Pseudobacter ginsenosidimutans: one gene and its partner. The protein of the gene in region 1 interacts with the protein of each later gene in a pairwise test. Links are inferred from orthologs where the notes say so. Each region holds a gene or a part of one and is shown on either strand. Other genes may lie near its edges. The genes, in order: FSB84_RS26555 and recJ.

Region 1 (9,565 bases):
TTCCGTATAAATACAAAGTGCGTACAACCACCATCGGTACACTCACAGAATATTCCATGGTAATGCGCCTGGCCGAGCAATTCCTGATCCGTGCTGAAGCGAGAATACAGCAAAGCAAACTGGATGATGGCCGTGCCGACCTGGATTCCATACGCATTCGCGCAGGACTGTTGGCATTGCCGGAAACACTTGATAAAAGTGAACTGCTGCTGGCAGTAGAGCAGGAGAGGCATATGGAACTGTTTGTTGAATGGGGGCATCGCTGGTTCGATCTGAAACGTACAGGCAGGTCCGATGCAGTATTGAAACCCATCAAAGACGCCAACTGGCAGTCTACGGATACCTTGTATCCCATTCCTTTGAATGCGATGAAAACGAATGTTTACCTGGAACAAAACGACGGATACAAATGATGATCAAAAAATTGATCAGTACAGCCATGGCAATCATGGCTGTACTGATCCTTACTGCACAAAAACGCCTGAGCATTATTCCTGAATTCCCGCAGCGGGGACAAACCGTTACCGTCAACTTCGATCCTCGGATAGCCGGCGCCGGTAGTTCCGGAAAATCAATTGGGCCGGATGCAGGAATTGTTACCCTTGTATTCAGCTCTTCCACACTGTATGATCAGCCATACAGGGTTGATATGGAAAAGAGAGGAGGGATTTGGACGATATCTTTTCCGCTGGAACGTTATGCCACTTTTGCCAGCTTCTATCTGCAGAGCGGAGAGATAATTGAAGCACCAGCCAAAGGGCATTACGAAATAATGGTGTATGATAAAAAAAGAAAACCTGTATTCAGCGCCAATCTGCACCGCGGTTATAGCCTGAACCAGCAGCTGGGTAAATCGCCCGGGCTGGCAGCAGCACAGGCTGCAATGTTCAAAAAAGAACTGGAACTCTATCCGGATAATTATGAAGCGAAGCTGAGGTTACTGACCAGTCAGATGAATGCCGCACCGGAAAATGGAAAAGAGAAATTAAGGAAAGAGGCATTGAAGGTGATATCCGATCGTTTTTATGCGGCTCCCACCAACGGAGGTAACCTGAATAAAGTGACGATGGGGTATCATATCATCGGCGAACCACAGCGGGTGGACAGTATCAGGAAAGTGGTGATTGAAAAGTATGCAGGCTCCGATCTTGCCTGGGAGTATTACATTGGTCAGATTTCCCGGGAGAAAGATACAGCCACAAAAATCGCATTGCTTGAGAAAGCGCTGCAACATGAGACTACTACCAATGGCAACGCATTTACAGGCGCCCATGAGCGCTTGTTTGAATTGTTCGCTGCAAAAAAAGACAGTACAAAAGCCCTGTACCATGCAGGTTTCATGCGAAGGGGTGAAAAAGATCCTTATACGCCGCGCATGTACAAAGAGATCACGCAGACCTTGCTGGATAATGACCTGGCGCTGGACAGTGCAGCCTGGTATGCTGAACATACTTTATCGATGGCCGATAGTTTCCCCGTGGGAGTGATCCGCTACTGGCCGGAAACTGGCTATGTATATCCTTATACCAACGACAGCATGCGTCAATCTGTATATAGCACTGCCCGCGGAAATCTTTTGTCCATGCTGGCGCAGATCAACTACAAACGCGGCCGGATAACCGAAGCTCAGCAAAATATCGATGCTGCATTGCAGGCGGCCCTCGACAAAGAAACTGCTGATAATGCCGCCTGGTTCTTCCGGAAAACAAATCAGCCTGGGCGTCTCGATCAGTTGCAGGCTGCCAGATTGAAGCTGATGAAAAAGGATGTGGCGAAAAAAAGAATACGGATCCCGGCTCCTTCCCTGAAACATTTCACTACCCTGGATGGAAAGCCGGTAGACACGAATGCGTTGAAGAATAAAGTGCTGCTGATAGATTTCTGGGCAACCTGGTGTGGTCCCTGCATGGAGGAAATGCCTTATATCCAGAAATTGTACGATGCCTGCAAACAAAATCCTGATGTAGTGTTCATGGTAGTGAACAGCGGTTCCCGCAATACACTCAAAGACGCACAGAGCTGGTTTGGAAACCGTAAATACAGTTTTCCGGTTTACTACAATACTGATCCGGCAGTAGGAGATAAGTTCAAATTCAGTGTAATCCCTGCTACCTATATCATCAACCGGGAAGGGTACATTGAATTCAGTAACATCGGTTTTGAAGGAGCAGATATCGAAATGAAATTGAAATTGCAGATCGAGATGGCCTTACAATGATGTTTTGGTTCTCCGGATCATTAACGAAATATCGTCAATCCTGAAGTGGATTGACGATATTTCGTTAATGATAGTTTCCTGTTTTGCATTAATGCACTGAAGTTCAGTTTAGTATCCTTTGGCATTGCCTTTGGCTTGATAATGTGAACTTCAAAACCTTCGTCATGAATATTCTGTCCAACTCCGGTAGGTCCATTCAATACCGCGACTCATTCATTTCCATACAAACCTATGTTCCGTTTTCTATTTTCAGCACGCAACATACCCGTCATCGTTTATTGTTCGTATTGAGCGGCGCTGCCACAGTAGAGCACGGCGCCGGTGTTTACAGGCTGGAAGCCGGTCAGTTGATTTACCTGAAACGCGACATTGCTGTTTCGCTCACAGCCGGCGATGCTTCACTGGAGATCATCACGGCTGTAATAGGAGAAGAACTTCTGCTGGAATTTACGCGCATGGCTGCATTACCCGAAGGACCTGCATTGCAGGATGCCGTAACGGTACATGATATTACCCCACAACTGGAAGATTACTTCATTACACTTGTCCATTATTTTACTTCGGAAAATGGGGTAGAGCCATCCCTCGCCAGGATCAAATTGCTGGAACTCCTGTATTGTATCGGCGCCAAACATCCTGTACTTCTGAAACAACTGCTGCAATGGAAGCAACAGGTATACGGCGATATCATGACCGTTGTTTGTGATAACCTGGAAAACTCCCTGACGCTTTCACGACTGGCAAAATTATCAGGCAGAAGTCTTTCCAGCTTTAAAAGGGATTTCCATGCCATCAATAATATGGCGCCTTCCCGATGGATCAGACAGAAGAAACTGGAAAAGGCAAAGGAGATGGTAGCCAATACGTCACTTGCGGTTGCAGATGTATGTTATACCCTGGGTTTTGGAAACGTTACGCATTTTTCGAGATTGTTCAAGTCGTATTTTGGCGTTTCTCCATCTGAGTTCAAAAGGAATAAGCAACAACTGAAAGTAGCCTGAAAATATTTGTATGAGTTTGAGAATCGGCTGCTTCCTGCTGGTATTGTTCATTGCTATGCTGGTTCCAATATGTTTTTACAGCAAGGCGCAGACTGTGACCGGTAGAATATCGTCCTGCAATGGCTTTCAGGCTGCTTCCGTATGGAATGATCAACCAGGTTGGTTAATTCATGCCGGGCAGAAAATTGTAATAGTGGAATTGCGTCTTTCCGCCAGCAGTAAATCCCGTAAATTGCTGATCAAATCCGATTGTAATGCATTTGAATACTTTCAGCAAAGACGTGTACGTAAGTCGCAGGAAACAGTTGAGCGAAACCATGCAAAATGGGCTACTGGTTTTCATGGGAAATGAAGAGAGCAGTATGAACTACCGGGATAACTGGTATCCGTTCAGGCAGGACAGTACCTTCCTTTATTATTTTGGACTGGACATTTCCGGACTGGTGGCGGTGATAGACCTTGACAATAACAAAGAGATCATTTTCGGAAATGAGCTGAGCATCGATGATATTATCTGGACTGGCCCGCAGCCCGGATTGCAGGAGCTGGCGCAGGCTGTAGGCGTGCAGAAAAGTGGTCCGGTTACACAGTTGGTTATACTATTGCAGCAGGCGCAAAAAAGTGGACAATCCATTCAGCTCCTTCCGCCATACCGCCCTGAAAACAAGATCAAATTATCTGCCTGGCTGAATACAACATTGCCTGGCATCGAACAATTTATTTCTGTTCCTTTCATCAAAGCAGTGATCAGCCAGCGTGAAATAAAAGAAGCGATCGAACTGGAAGAAATGCACAAAGCCTGCTCCATCAGTGCCGATATGCACCTGGCTGTGATCCAAAATGCAAAGCCTGGTATGAAAGAATATGAGCTGGCTGCAATGGCGGAATCAATTGCCATGAGCCATTGGGGGCGCGTTTCATATCCAACCATCCTTTCCGTAAATGGGCAGGTCCTGCACAATCATTACCACGGCAATACCATACAGGACGCACAAATGATCCTCTGTGATGCAGGTGCAGAAACCAACAGGCATTATGCAGGCGATCTCACACGCACCACGCCGTCGGGTAAACGCTTTACCGGCAAGCAGGAGGAATTGTATACTATAGTGCTTGATGCCATGGACCATGCAGTAAGCCTGCTGAAGCCTGGTATCACTTTCAGGGAAGTGCATACACAGGCCTGTATCCGCCTGCTGAGTGGTCTCAAACAGGTTGGACTGGTGAAAGGCGATCCCGAAGAAGCAGTAGCCAATGATGCGCATACCCTTTTCTTCCAATGCGGGCTCGGACATATGATCGGACTGGATGTACATGACATGGAAGACCTCGGGGAAGAATATGTTGGCTATTCGGATATTCTGAAAAAAGGAACAAGCTTTGGCTGGAAATCACTTCGCCTGGGTAAAACGCTGCAGGCTGGATTCACGCTCACCGTTGAGCCAGGCATTTACATTATTCCTGAATTGATAGACAAATGGAAAGCAGTGAATAAACTGGGTGACTTCATCAATTATGAACTGCTGGAAGACTACCGGCATTTCGGAGGCATCCGTATCGAAGACAATTATGTGATCAACGGAACCGGAAGTGAAAAACTGGGCAAACATCTTCCCAAAACATTGGACGATCTTTATGCCGCGAGAGGGTAATTGCCCAATTTCCCTAAAAGGATGCTCCAAAAAATTACGACATTTGCCGTTTCTTATTACGGACTATGAAGGTGTGCATTGCTGAAAAGCCCAGTGTGGCGAGGGATATCGCCGACATTATCGGGGCGAAACAACGCAAGGATGGTTATTACGAGGGTAACGGGTACCAGGTCACCTGGACTTTCGGGCATTTCTGTACCCTCAAGGAACCGCACGATTACACCGAACAATGGAAGTTCTGGCGACTGGAAGACCTGCCCATGATACCTTCTAACTTCGGCATCAAGCTCATCGAGAATGCCGGTGTACAAAAACAGTTCAAGGTAATAGAACAACTGGTGCAGCAATGCGAAGAAGTGATCAACTGTGGGGACGCAGGCCAGGAAGGTGAGCTCATCCAGCGATGGGTATTGCTCAAAGCACAATGTTCTGCGCCGGTAAAAAGACTTTGGATCTCCTCCCTCACAGAAGACGCTATCCGCGAAGGTTTCCAGAAACTGAAAGACGCAGATCAATACAATAATCTTTATGCCGCAGGTAGTGCCCGCGCTATTGGCGACTGGCTCCTTGGCATGAATGCCACCCGGCTTTTCACCAAAAAATTTGCACAGGGCAAAACAGTGCTGTCTATCGGTAGGGTACAAACGCCAACACTGGCGATGATTGTGGCGCGACAGAAAGAGATCAACGCTTTTGTGTCTGAAGAATACTGGGAGCTCAAGACCATCTACCGAGAAACCGAATTCACGGCCACTATCGATCGCATCAAAGTACTGGAGAGGGCAGAGAAAGGACTGGCTTATCTGAAAGAACATCCCTTTGAGATCACCAGTTTCGAGAGGAAGGAGGGAAAAGAAGGAAATCCACGCCTGTTTGATCTTACAGCGTTGCAGGTGGAAGCCAATAAGAAATTCGCTTACTCGGCAGATGATACGCTCAAATACATACAGAATCTCTACGAGAAAAAGATGGTCACCTATCCCAGGGTAGATACCACTTACCTGTCGGAAGACCTGCATCCGAAGATCGAAGGGATCATGAAGGACCTTACGCCTTATGCTGCACTTACTGCACCGATCCTTGCGCAACCGATCCCCAAACTCAAAACGGTGTTCGATGATAAGAAAGTGACGGACCACCACGCCATCATTCCCACTGGTATTTTTCCTTCCAATCTCAACCTGGAAGAGAAAAGGATTTACGACCTGGTGGCGAGAAGGTTCATTGCTGCATTCTATCCTGAATGTAAGATCGCCAATACCACTGTGCTCGGAAAAGTTGGACAAGTGGAATTCAAGGCAACGGGAAAACAGATACTGGAACCAGGCTGGAAAGAAGTTTATGCCAACGATACGGCTCCCAAAAAAGAAGGGGAAGAGGAGGAAAAGATCTTGCCCGTATTCACAGCTGGTGAAACCGGTCCGCATACCCCGAGGGTACACCAGGGAAAAACAACTCCGCCGAAAGCCTTTACCGAAGCCAGTTTGCTGAGAGCGATGGAAACAGCCGGGAAGCAGGTGGATGATGAAGAGATGCGCGAGCTCCTGAAGGACAACGGCATTGGCCGTCCATCCACCCGTGCGAATATCATCGAAACACTCTTTCGCCGGAAGTATATCGAAAAAAAGAAAAAGAACATCTTTGCCACGCAAACCGGCATCGATCTTATAGATACCATTCAGACTGAATTACTGAAAAGCCCGGAACTAACGGGTATCTGGGAACGAAAACTCCGCCTCATTGAAAAAGGGGAATATACCATCGATACCTTCAAGCAGGAACTGATCCAGATGGTGATCGACCTCACAGTGGAAGTGAAAACGGCTAATTACAAAGTGATCGCCATTGCTGAAAAGCCTGCGCCACCTGCGGAAGAAAAGAAGAAAGAGGCAAAACCCAAAGAGCCTAAGAAAGCGGTGGTGATTGAAGAACAGCAATGCCCTAAATGCAAGGAGCATCCGCTGAAAAAAGGAAATACTGCATATGGATGCGCCAACTTCAAAGTATGTGGCTTCAAACTACCTTTCGAGATCTTCGGAAAGAAGCTGACCGAAAAACAAATTGCTGACCTGCTTGCCAAAGGGAAGACCTCGAAGATAAAAGGATGGAAACTGCCGGGAACTGAAGGCGAAGCGGAAGGAAAGCTGGTGCTTAATGCAGGTTTTGACTTCGAAATAGAAAAATAGAAAAATCAAATTGGATAAGCCGTGATGCTTTTCGTTTCAGACAATACGAAAAAGCTTTGCACGGTGGTGATATTGGGCAGCTTTGCCAGTTTGTTGCGATAGAAATCATGGTAAGCGTCCATATCACTGGTAGCTATCCTGAGAATGAAATCGAAAGTTCCGGTCATCTGGAAACATTCCATCACTTCAGGGAATTTGCTTACTTCCCTTTCAAACGTAGCCAGCGTTTCTGCGGTATGATCGTGCAGGAGCACCTGCGAGAATGCGATCAGGCTTTTGTTGATCTTCTTCCTGTCCAGGATTGCCACCACTCGTTTGATATATCCCTGTTCCTTCAGTCTGCGTACCCTTTCATGAACAGTGGCAACCGACTTGTTAAGTTGAGAAGCGATTTCCTTATTGGTTAAGGAGGCATCTTTCTGGAGTATCCGGAGGATGTTGAGATCAAACACATCTAATTCAGCCTGGGCCATGGTGTAAAAAAGAATAATTGAAAGATGGAAAAACAAACAATTCCGGATAAAATTACGGAAAAATGACCTTTTTCCATAAAATTTACGGTATTTGGGGCTTGCTATTGGAATAAATATGGGTACTCCGCAACTTTATGGAAACGTACAAGCGATGCCAGTAATGTATACATCACCCGCTGCGGAGAGCAGTTCATACAATGAACAGGAGTTACTGTTAAGAGTGGCGAAAGGCGACCAGCAGGCATTTTCGCGCATCGTTGAACGTTATGCATCGCTGATCAGTATGCATATGTCTGTTCGCGTGAAAGACACCATGCAGGCGGAAGAAGTGATGCAGGATATTTTGATGAGCATCTGGAAGTACCGCGATAAGCTGCCGGAGATGCAAAACTTCCCGGGCTTCGTTTATATCGTTACAAAGAACAAAGTAAAGAATCAACTGAAGCGGAGAGACGCCATCATGCCGGAGTTGACCGAAGAACGGGTTGAGCAATCCCTGGCTGCTTCAGACTCAGGGATGGAGGTGAAGGAGTTGAGAGCGATCCTGTACCGTGCTATCGAGATGCTGCCACAGAAGAGAAAGGAAGTATTCAAAATGAGCCGGCTGGAAGGGTTCAGCATTGATGAGATAGCTGAGAAACTGAAATTATCCAGGAATACCATCAGGGAACATATCCGCGAAGCGCTTGCTTTCTTAAGAGGCTGCATTCCTCCCTGTTTCCTATACACGGATTACTGTTCCTGCGTTACTGCCTCAAAAGAAACCAGCGCTGCCAGGTTGGTTGCCTAGATCTTTTTGTACATTTTATGGTTGTACATTTGCAGCAAATAAGCATTCATGGAAGATTATGTAATTGTTGTGAATAAGATCGAAGAGCTGCAGACCATCAAAGACAGGCAGGAACTGGAACTCATCTTTGAAAGAGCGAAACGTACCATCATCGGTGGCCAGGAAGTGATCCTCGTAAGGCAGAACAGCGATGGACAACAATACAGGTTCGAGACTTATTCCAACGAACATGATTTTGAAGAATACAGGAAGCAGGTTTTTCGCTTTTTGTAATGAATGATCATATAAAACAATAAACGCCTTCAGATCTGACTCTGAAGGCGTTTATTGTTTTATGCTTTTCTATCTTTCCTAAAATGATCTCTTCTTTTCCTCATTTCCACTTTTTCCCGCATTCTTCACATATTTCTCCAGCCATGCATTTTGTTCGTACAGCATATGCAGGAGGTTTTCCTTTCCACGGTAACCATGTGCTTCATAAGGCAGCGTAACATAACGGACGATACCGCCATGGCCTTTCACGGCATTGAACAAACGCTCGCTCTGTATGGGGAAAGTGCCGGGATTATCGTCCATTTCTCCGTGGATGAGGAGCATGGGCGTTTTGATCTTATCGGCATAACTGAAGGGGCTCATGGAAAAATACAGATCAGGCGCCTGCCAGTAGGTGCGGTCTTCATTCTGAAAGCCGAAGGGCGTAAGTGTTCGGTTATAAGCACCGCTGCGCGCGATGCCTGCCTTGAACAGGTTCGTATGTGCCAGCAGGTTAGCCGTCATAAAAGCGCCGTAACTATGACCGCCAATGCCAACACGGTTCCTGTCGCCCACACCAAGTTCCGCCAGTTTATTGATGGCGGCCTCTGCGTTCATCTTTAGCTGGTCCACGAAATTATCATTGGGTTTCTTACTGGAATCGGTGGCTACGACAGGCATTTCTGCATTATCTAAAACTGCATAGCCCTGAGTTACCCAGAACACGGGCCCTCCGTAGCTGACCATCGTGAACTTATCTTCGGAGCCGCGGATCTGTGCTGCATCGGCGGCAGAGTTGAATTCGCGGGGATAGGCCCACATGAGCACGGGGAGCGGCCCGTCTTTCTTAGGATCGTAGTTTTTGGGAAGATAGAGATCGCCGCTGAGGTCTACACCATCAGCCCTCTTGTAAGTGATCTTTTGTTTGCTGATACCTTCCAGTTGTGGATAGGGGTTGGTGAAATGGGTGATGGGCTGGTCTGCGATGCGGAG
Region 2 (9,604 bases), 6.3 Mb from region 1 along the record:
GCGAACGTGGAGACCAGCGCCCCAACCCGGCCTGGAACGAACGTCGCCGGAAATGGTAGCGTAACCGCCTTTCACGCCTATTTCCCATTTATTTCTGGGTTTGGCAGGAAAAGCGTAATTATTTGCCATGAACTCTGTGTGCTGAGGGAGTCTTTTTGAGGGAATTACAGAGGAATCCTGTACGTCATAACTTCCGCCTATCTGGGCAAACGCGCCTGACGAGAGCAGGCATAGTAAGCCAAATAAACCTGTGTACTTTTTGCTTGCCATAACTAAAATTTATGTGAAGGATTAAGAAAACCAATTATCCGAATTAGGTGCAAAAATATTAATTGCAAACTAAATACCAAATTTTTTTAACCAACGTTGCGTGCATTATCTTGCTGTCTTTCACCCTTTAAGAGTGCGCGAAAACAGGGCTGTTTTACCGTTAGTAATACACAGTAAAATAGTATGTTTGCCGTTCTTTTTCCAATCATGAAACTATCACAGGCAATACTACACGATGAACTGGCTGCTTTCGATAAAAAGTTCAGGGAGGCGGTCAAGAGTCAGGTTCCGCTGCTGGATCGCATCATGCGGTTCATCGTGAACCGCAAAGGCAAACAGCTGAGACCGATGTTTGTGCTGTTGTCTGCCAAGCTGTGCGGGCCTGTAAACGAGTCCACATACAGGACAGCATCTCTCGTTGAATTGCTGCATACAGCCAGTCTCGTACATGATGATGTAGTGGATGAATCTCCCGAACGAAGGGGATTTTTCTCTACATACGCCCTCTGGAAAAGTAAGGTGTCCGTACTCGTTGGTGACTACCTCCTCGCCAAAGGAATGCTTCTCTCACTCGATAACGACGACTATCGCATTCTGCAGATCCTCTCCCGCGCTGTTAAACAAATGAGCGAAGGAGAATTGTTGCAAATGGAGAAATCCCGCACGCTAAATCTCCGGGAAGATATCTATTTCGAGATAATTACCAATAAAACAGCCTCCCTCCTCGCCTCCGCCTGCTCCGCAGGAGCCTATTCTTCTTCCCAAAATGAAACAATTGCGGAGAAAATGCGGCTTTTTGGTGAAAAAACGGGAATTGCCTTCCAGATCAAAGACGACCTTTTCGACTACGGCAATGAGGCAGTTGGCAAGCCCACCGGTAATGATATAAAAGAAAAGAAACTTACCCTCCCGCTGATCTACACCCTCAACAATGCCGACAAGACCACACGTCGTCACCTGATCCGGATCATTAAGAATGAGAACCGTAACCCCGTGAAAGTGCAGGAAGTGATCAATACCGTGAAAGAAGCCGGCGGCATCCACTACGCCGAACAGAAGATGATGCAGTACCGGGATGATGCCCTCGCCATCCTGAATGATTTCGATAACCAGGAAGTCCGCAATGGCCTGGAAGAACTGGTGAGGTTCACCACAGATAGAAAATTCTGATCACATTTTCCTATTTTCATACACTACATATACCAACATGCAAAAACGCTGGAACATACTTTCTGCCGAAGACGCAAAACTCTCCGCACTCCGGCAGGATCTCAATATTCATCCGGCGCTCCTGCAGATCCTCATTCAACGTAATATAGATACCTACGAAAAAGCAAAAGCCTTTTTCAACCCGGACCTCTCCAACCTCCACAGCCCCTGGCTGATGAAGGATATGGGCAAAGCCGTGGACCGCATCCTCACAGCCTTCAACAACCGCGAAAAGATCCTCGTATTCGGTGATTATGATGTGGATGGCACCACAGCCGTGGCCTGCATGTACAGCTTTCTCAAAACCGTGTATGAACCTTCCAATATTGAGTATTACATTCCACATCGCTACCGCGAAGGTTACGGCGTATCCAAAGCAGGTATCGACCATGCACATACGATGGGCGCCACACTTATCATTTCCCTCGACTGCGGCATCAAATCTATAGACCTGGTGGGATATGCCAAAGAACTGGGGATCGATTTCGTGATCTGCGACCACCATACACCGGACGCCATCCTGCCTCCGGCCGTTGCCATCCTCAATCCCAAACAAGCGGATTGCAACTATCCGTTCAAAGAACTTTGCGGCTGCGGCGTAGGTTTCAAACTGATCACGGCCCTTGCCGAAAAACTTGAGCTCAGCAGCTCCGCCCCGATGGAATACCTGGACCTGCTGGCCACCGCCATCGCAGCAGACATCGTTCCCATGGTGGGCGAAAACAGGATACTCGTATACCACGGTCTGAAAAAAGCCAACGAAGAGCCCAATTACGGTATCCGTGCCCTCAAGGAGCTCGGAGGATTGCAAAAGGAACTCTACATCAATAACCTGGTATTCATGATCGCTCCGCGTGTGAACGCCGCCGGTAGAATGGACGATGGCAGCAAAGCAGTGCAGCTCTTCATCGCCAAACATATCGATGAAGCCAGGCAATACGCAGCCATGTTGCATTCAGATAATTCAGACCGTAAAGAAGCCGACAAAAATATTACAGACGAAGCGCTCGCCATCATCAGCGGGGACACAACTATGGTGAGCAGCAAATCTACCGTGGTATACCAACCGCACTGGCATAAAGGTGTAGTGGGCATCGTGGCTTCCAGGCTGATCGATCATTACTATCGTCCTACCATCGTACTTACACAATCGGGAGAATATATCGCCGGATCCGCCAGAAGTGTGGCAGGCTTCAACGTTTATGAAGCCATCCACCAGTGCCGCGACCTCCTCCTTGGATACGGCGGACATTTCTACGCAGCAGGTATGACCCTGGAACCCGGTAAGGTAGAGGCTTTCAGGGCAAGATTCGAAGAAGTGGTTTCAGCTTCCATCACGGAAGACATGCTGATCCCCGAAATCAATATAGACTCGGTAGTCACGCTCAGCGACCTCAAACAATCTTTCTTCAATATCATCAAACGCATGGAACCCTTCGGACCGGAAAACATGCAGCCCCTCTTCATGGTAAGCGGTGTTACCGATTCCGGATACTCGAAGATCGTAAAGGATGTGCATATCCGCTTCTCCGTGAAGCAAGGCAATATCCTTTTCAACGGGATCGGCTTCAACCTGGCTTCCAAATTCCATTTTTTGCAGAACGGAGAACCAGTGGATATCGTATTCACGCTGGAAGAGAATGAGTGGAATAATGAAAAGCACCTTCAGTTGAAGGTGCTTGACTTAAGGCGGCACGAAGCCTAATGATCTATTATCGTATCCTTTAATTCTTCAGGAGGTCTACACTTCGGCTAATGAAGCTGGTTAGTTCCGTTCCTTTCAGCAATCCCTGGCTCAGTAAAGCAAGATCAGCCAGGTTCCTTGTCATCTTCTCCTGTCTTCCGGCATCGGCAGTTGCCAGTACCTGCTGGTAAATAGGATGATTTCCATTGACCGTCAACGTTACCTCATCAGGCATATTGGCGTAGAAACTTCCCATTGGTCCGCTCATAGCAGCCATATCTTTCATACGGCGCATGAACTCAGGCCTGGTGGCCAGTACGGGAGGTGCTTCAGGGCTCAGTCCTTTCAACTCTACTGTTACCTGCAGCCCTGGAGGAGTAATGGAGAAAAGGCTCTTCAACTTCGTTTGATCATCCTCGTTCAACACCATCTCAGTATTCTCCTGTTTGTCTATCAGGTTGTCTGTGATATCTGAATCAACACGGTTGAAATGAACATCATTCCATTTAGGCTCCATCTGGTTGATGAAGCTGGCATCGATCAGCGTATCCAGCTTCACAACGATGTATCCTTTCGCTTCAGCGGCTTTGATGTAAGCGTCCTGCTGCACAGGGTCCGTAGTGTACAGGATCACCAGCTTCCCTTCTTTATTTTTTTGCAGTGTTTCTGCTGCGAGACGATACTCTTCCAGCGTATAGAATTTGCTGCCATCAGCGGACTGGAAGAGATGGAACTTGTTCGCCTTTTCCAGGAATTTATCATCCGTCATCATTCCATATTTCACAAACAGTCCGAGACTGTCCCATTTCTCTTCGAATGATGTTCTTTCGTTCCTGAAGATCTCATCCAGTTTATCTGCTACTTTTTTGGTGATATGATTGTTGATCTTCTTCACATTGGGATCACCCTGCAGATAGCTCCTGCTCACGTTGAGCGGGATGTCCGGAGAATCGATCACACCCTGCAGCAGCATGAGGAACTCAGGTACGATGTCTTTCACTTCATCGGTTACGAAAACCTGGTTGGCATAGAGCTGTATCTTGTCTTTCTGGATCTCGTAGTTCTGTTTGATCTTCGGGAAATACAGGATACCAGTGAGATTGAAGGGATAGTCCACATTCAGATGTATCCAGAACAAAGGCGTTTCATTGTAGGGATAGAGCTCCTTGTAGAAGTTCTGATAATCTTCCGCAGTCAGTTCCGATGGTTTCCTGACCCAGGCCGGTTGTGTATTGTTGATCGGCTGCGGATCCTCCTCTATTTCTTTTCCGATAAAGAAGATAGGAACAGGAAGGAAGCGGCAGAATCTTTTCAGTACTGATTCGATGCGCAGTTCATCCAGGAACTCTTTACTTTCTTCATTGATGTGAAGCACGATGTCTGTGCCTCTTTGTTCTTTTTCTGTTTCTTCCAGCATGTATTCCGGGCTGCCATCGCATTCCCAGCGAACAGGCTTTGCACCATCGCGGAAACTTTTGGTGAAGATCTCTACTTTGTCGCTCACCATGAAAGCGGAATAGAAGCCCAGTCCGAACTTTCCGATGATATTATTCTCGTTTTGTCCTTTGTATTTGTTCACAAATTCCTCTGCGCCGCTGAATGCCACCTGATTGATGTATTTCTCCACTTCGTCGGCAGTCATACCCAGGCCGCGGTCGGAGATGGTGATAGTTTTATTATCGATATCCAGTTTCACTTCAATCTTCAGTTCTCCCAGTTCGCCTTTGGCTTCTCCGATGGAGCTGAGTGTTTTCAGTTTTTGTGTGGCGTCTACGGCATTGCTGATGAGCTCACGAAGGAAAATATCGTGATCGCTGTAGAGGAATTTTTTAATGATAGGAAAAATGTTCTCGGTTTGTACCCTGATCGATCCTTTTTGCATAGTACCAGAAATTTGAAGGGAAGATACCAAAGATCGCTCCGGGTTTTTGAAATCCGGCGGCAAAACAAACCGGCGCGGGAGGAGATTTGATCAGCTGTGGTGGGTTGGATCTGGCGGTGGAATATCTATCGGGCTTCTTCGCTTTTGTTTTACAGGCCGGAGTTTCAATACCCCTCCACTAAGGAGCCGCGGGTGCAGCAGTGCCGATAAAATAGGTGGAGAAGTGGTTGATTTTTCTATTTTTCCTGAAATTTGTGGAATGCCGAATTTTCTTTTGCAGGTCTTTTTTATGGTGACCAGGTGACAGGAATGAGAAAAAAAGGCAGTAGAAGCGGGAATTAGGAATCAAGTTGGCTGTCAGGAGGCGACCGATAAGATAGCTAAACCTGGTAAATGATTTATTTTCAGCAAAATACGCTGCCATTATCTTCTCCAAAACTTTTCTGATTGGGCTTTTGCCACTATGGTGGTAAGTCTGTATCTTTGCAGCCCCTTAACCGAAAGTGGAAACACAGACGGGGCACGGGACAGAACAATATTTCTTTATTTCAAAACAAAACAGGGATCATGAACAATTACGAATTGATGGTGATTTTTACCCCTGTGCTTTCTGATGACGACTTCAAAACCGCTCAGAAAAAATACACTGACTTTATCAAAGATAATGGCGGTGTAGTTGTGCACGAAAATCCCTGGGGTCTGAAATCACTGGCGTATCCGATCCAGAAAAAGACCACTGGTCTGTACTGGGTACTGGAATACCAAGCGCCATCCACCTTCAATGAGCAGTTCAAAATTCAGATGCTCCGTGACGAGAACATTCTCCGTCACATGTTCACTGCACTCGATAAATACGCCGTCGAGTACAATGGTAAAAAGAGAAGTGGTGTACCTACAGGAACTGAAAAAGCAATCGAGGGTTAATCATCATGGCAAAAGCAAATGAGATCAAATACCTGACGGCCATTAAAACAGAGAAGCCAAGGAAGAAATTCTGCCGTTTCAAAAAGTATGGTATCAAGTATATCGATTATAAGGACGCAGAGTTCCTGAAAAAATTCCTGAACGAACAAGGTAAGATGCTGCCCCGCCGCATTACCGGTAACTCTCTGAAGTACCAGCGTAAAGTGGCTCAGGCTGTGAAAAAAGCCCGTCAGATGGCTTTGCTGCCTTATGTAACAGACCTTTTAAAATAAGGAGGACACCATGGACATTATACTCATTCAAGACGTAGATAACTTAGGTGCCAAAAACGAGGTTGTAAAAGTTCGCAACGGATACGCCCGTAACTTCCTTATTCCGCAAAAATTTGCGGTAGAGGCTTCTTCATCCAATCTGAAACAACTGGAAGAAAGGATGAAGATCGTTCGCAAGAAGGAAGAAGTGATGCTGGCAGCAATCAAAGAAGTAATTGCAAAACTGAAAGATGGAGTACTGAAGATCGGCGCTAAGACCGGTACCAGTGGCAAGATCTTCGGTAGCGTAACTTCCCTTCAGCTCAGCCGCGCTATCCGCGAGCAAAAAGGATATGAGATCGATCGCAAGAAGATCTCTATCGTTGACGAAGTGAAAGAACTGGGCACCTACAAAGCCAATATCGATTTCGGCAACGGTCATTCAACCGAAGTTGAATTCGAAGTTGTAGCTGAGTAATCTCAAAGTCTGCAGATAATTCAAGAGGGTGGAACAACAGTTTCCACCCTCTTTTTTTGTGGTCATCCGTATTCCCCAAACCGGGCCGGCCGCAGACAGGCCCGGCCAGGTCCCCGGAACCCCGCTCCCCACTTAATCCTTTGTATATCCAGTACATATCGTAATTTCTTCAAATGCTTGCCCAATCAGGATTTGATCGAAATTTTATTTGGTAAATCAAATTATTTCTTATCTTCATGTATGGTTAATGAAACTAGTTCTCTTGTACTGTAGTGCTTTACCTGTTTTTCCGGTTTCCTCAGTTCATTGAAGCAACTTGCGTCATTATCTGCTTTTTCAGAACATCTAAAATTATTGTTACAATGAACATTTACGTAGGGAACCTTTCCTGGCAAATGACCGACGACGATCTGAGAACCTTATTCGAACAATACGGTTCTGTTACTTCTGCAAAAATCGTAAAGGACAAAGCCAGCGGTCGCAGCAAAGGCTTCGGTTTCGTTGAAATGCCCGAAGACAGCGAAGCACAAAACGCTCTCACCAGCCTGTACGAATCTGAAGTATTAGGCAGAAAAATCATCGTTAACGAAGCGCAACCAAAACCACAAAACGGTGGTGGCGGCGGTGGCTTCAAGAAGAGAAGCTTCGGTGGCGGCTCCGGCGGTGGCGGCGGCTACAAGAAAGGCGGCTTCAACAGAGGCGGCGGCGGCGGTTACAACAGGGATTTCTAATCAACTCAACTAATCGCTTTTAGTCTAACATAATCCTCTTGTCTCCGGACAAGAGGATTTTTTTTGCACCTCCTCAGCTTATATAACGTGCATAAATAAACGTAATTGAAACCTCGATTTCAACCCCACTCTTTCCCCCACTGTTTTTTTACTCCCTCCTCCCCGGTTACAGCAACCATTGTTTAATAGTTTTTTAATACTGTTTTAACCCTATGATAAGGTTCAAAGGCCATATTACTGCGGCGCCATAACGGCCTCTTGTGAAGCCAGGAAATATATCCACAATTGATGCATTTTTTATCGTTCTCAGGGGGTTAAGGCACGGCTTTTGTCAACTATTACCTGCATCAGCCAAATTCCCTCAGAACCATTCCGGCAGGATTTTTCAGATACGTGCAGAAAGATCAATACAAACCGTAGTAAATCAAAAGGAGGTACTTGTGCTAACTGTTATTGTCCCTGTTTTAAATGAAGAAAATACGATTGCAAATGTGGTCAGGTTCTGCCTCAGTCACCCTCTTGTGAATGAAGTAATTGTTGTTGATGATAAATCTGAGGACAAAACACCACAAATTGCAGCAGAAGCGGGCGCAAAAGTGATCACCAGCCAGGTGCGGGGAAAAGGTATTTCCATGAAAGATGGTATCGATGCAGCCTCCAGCGATATTGTAATTTTCCTCGACGGAGATATAGATCCTTATCCGGAAGAAACCATTTCCCGTTTGGCAGAGCCCCTCGTATTGAATGAAGTGGATTTCGTGAAAGGAAGTTTCGCACGCAATGCAGGCCGTGTAACCGAACTGGTGGCCAAACCACTGCTCAATATCTTCTATCCCGGCCTCTCCCATTTTGAACAACCACTCAGCGGCATGATCGCCGGTAAAAAATCATTCTTCCAGAAAATAGATCTGCTCAACGATTACGGAGTAGACATCGGCATACTCATCGATATGTACCTGATGAAAGCACGCATCCGCGAAGTGAACATCGGTTATATCGAAAACAAATCCAAGCCCTGGCAGGCTCTCGGAAAAATGAGCGGAGAAGTAAGCCGCGCCATCATCAGCAAAGCGCAAAGACAGCATCCGGAAGAGATCAGTGAAGAAGATATCATGAGCATCGAAGCCGTGAGCGGAGAGATGAATAAAACAATCCGCGAAAAACTCTGCGGCTTTCACAAGATGGCCATCTTCGATATGGACGATACCATCCTGCTCGGCAGGACCATCGATGCATGCGCAAAAAAATTCGGCTTTGTTCCCAAACTGGAAGACCTGCGTGCACAGGAAAAGGACGCCATCATCCTTACCAAACGCATTGGCCTGCTGTTGAAAGGACGCACCATCGACGATATGCTCAATGTAGTGGCTGAAATTCCCATGGTGCACGATATCAAAGAAGTGGTGGCAGAACTGAAAGCACGCGGTTATATCATCGGCATTATCAGCAACAGCTATACGCTCGTCACCAATTATGTGAAGCAACAGATCGGCGCTGATTTCACTTATGCCAACCAGCTTGAATTCTTTGAAGGCAAGTGCACCGGCGAAGTGAACCTTCCCTCCTACTGGTTCGGTTCACCGGAGAGTATCTGCGGACATGCATACTGCAAAACAAATGTGCTGCAGCATGTTTGCGAAAAATATAATGTTCAACTGAAAAATTGCATCGTAGTAGGCGATAGCCGCGATGATCGTTGCATGATCGGTCATGGTGGCAAAGGCGTGTCCTTCCGTACGAAGGATGAACTGCTCAGGACCATTGCAGACACCAACATTGAAGAAGAAAGCTTCCAGTCATTACTGGAGCTGGCTGTTTAACAACATTCAAAAACCTTAAAAAGAACGTCTATGCCAAAAACTCTGTACAATATCCTGGTTCCCGTTGATTTTACGGCAAAGAACAAATGGGCCATCAGCAAAGCCATCGAACTGGCCAATACCTTCCATTGCAACGTACACCTGGTGCACGTTTCGTCGGGATCGCTGATGCCATTGCTGCCGCTTGACATGAGTATGCTGATGCCATCTTACGATGCAGCAGACATGACCAATGCCAGGAAGAAACTGGAGAACCTCCGTGATATTTACAGTAATCATATCTGCGGCGGTGGCAAGCTGGAGATCAGCCTCCTCAAAGGCAATCCCAGTCAGCAGCTGGCCGACTATATCCAGA

What was found.
Region 2: the proteins of FSB84_RS26555 (region 1) and recJ interact in binary tests that used the Escherichia coli proteins (3 or more experiments, as listed by UniProt). The link is inferred for Pseudobacter ginsenosidimutans from one-to-one orthologs.

The regions. Positions count from the first base shown.
Region 1 is NZ_CP042431.1:6,774,889-6,784,453, reverse strand. The notes cover bases 4,603-7,496. They hold FSB84_RS26555 (type IA DNA topoisomerase), read left to right. Parts: upstream 4,603-4,936; coding sequence 4,937-7,057; downstream 7,058-7,496. Other genes in these bases: FSB84_RS26550 (Lrp/AsnC family transcriptional regulator), read right to left, coding at 7,063-7,496; FSB84_RS26560 (aminopeptidase P family protein), read left to right, coding at 4,603-4,871. Also shown: FSB84_RS26575 (RagB/SusD family nutrient uptake outer membrane protein), read left to right, coding at 1-413; FSB84_RS26570 (redoxin family protein), read left to right, coding at 410-2,218; FSB84_RS26565 (helix-turn-helix domain-containing protein), read left to right, coding at 2,383-3,219; FSB84_RS31290 (hypothetical protein), read left to right, coding at 3,230-3,571; more of FSB84_RS26560, read left to right, coding at 3,537-4,602; more of FSB84_RS26550, read right to left, coding at 7,497-7,530; FSB84_RS26545 (RNA polymerase sigma factor), read left to right, coding at 7,682-8,320; FSB84_RS26540 (hypothetical protein), read left to right, coding at 8,369-8,593; FSB84_RS26535 (alpha/beta hydrolase family protein), read right to left, coding at 8,672-9,565.
Region 2 is NZ_CP042431.1:477,428-487,031, forward strand. What follows is about bases 898-3,830. They hold recJ (single-stranded-DNA-specific exonuclease RecJ), read left to right. Parts: upstream 898-1,477; coding sequence 1,478-3,184; downstream 3,185-3,830. Other genes in these bases: FSB84_RS01880 (polyprenyl synthetase family protein), read left to right, coding at 898-1,440; htpG (molecular chaperone HtpG), read right to left, coding at 3,204-3,830. In the rest of the region: FSB84_RS01875 (OmpA family protein), read right to left, coding at 1-129; more of FSB84_RS01880, read left to right, coding at 478-897; more of htpG, read right to left, coding at 3,831-5,045; rpsF (30S ribosomal protein S6), read left to right, coding at 5,613-5,969; rpsR (30S ribosomal protein S18), read left to right, coding at 5,975-6,241; rplI (50S ribosomal protein L9), read left to right, coding at 6,252-6,698; FSB84_RS01910 (RNA recognition motif domain-containing protein), read left to right, coding at 7,061-7,429; FSB84_RS01915 (HAD-IB family phosphatase), read left to right, coding at 7,870-9,249; FSB84_RS01920 (universal stress protein), read left to right, coding at 9,280-9,604. UniProt on the Escherichia coli protein: Single-stranded-DNA-specific exonuclease.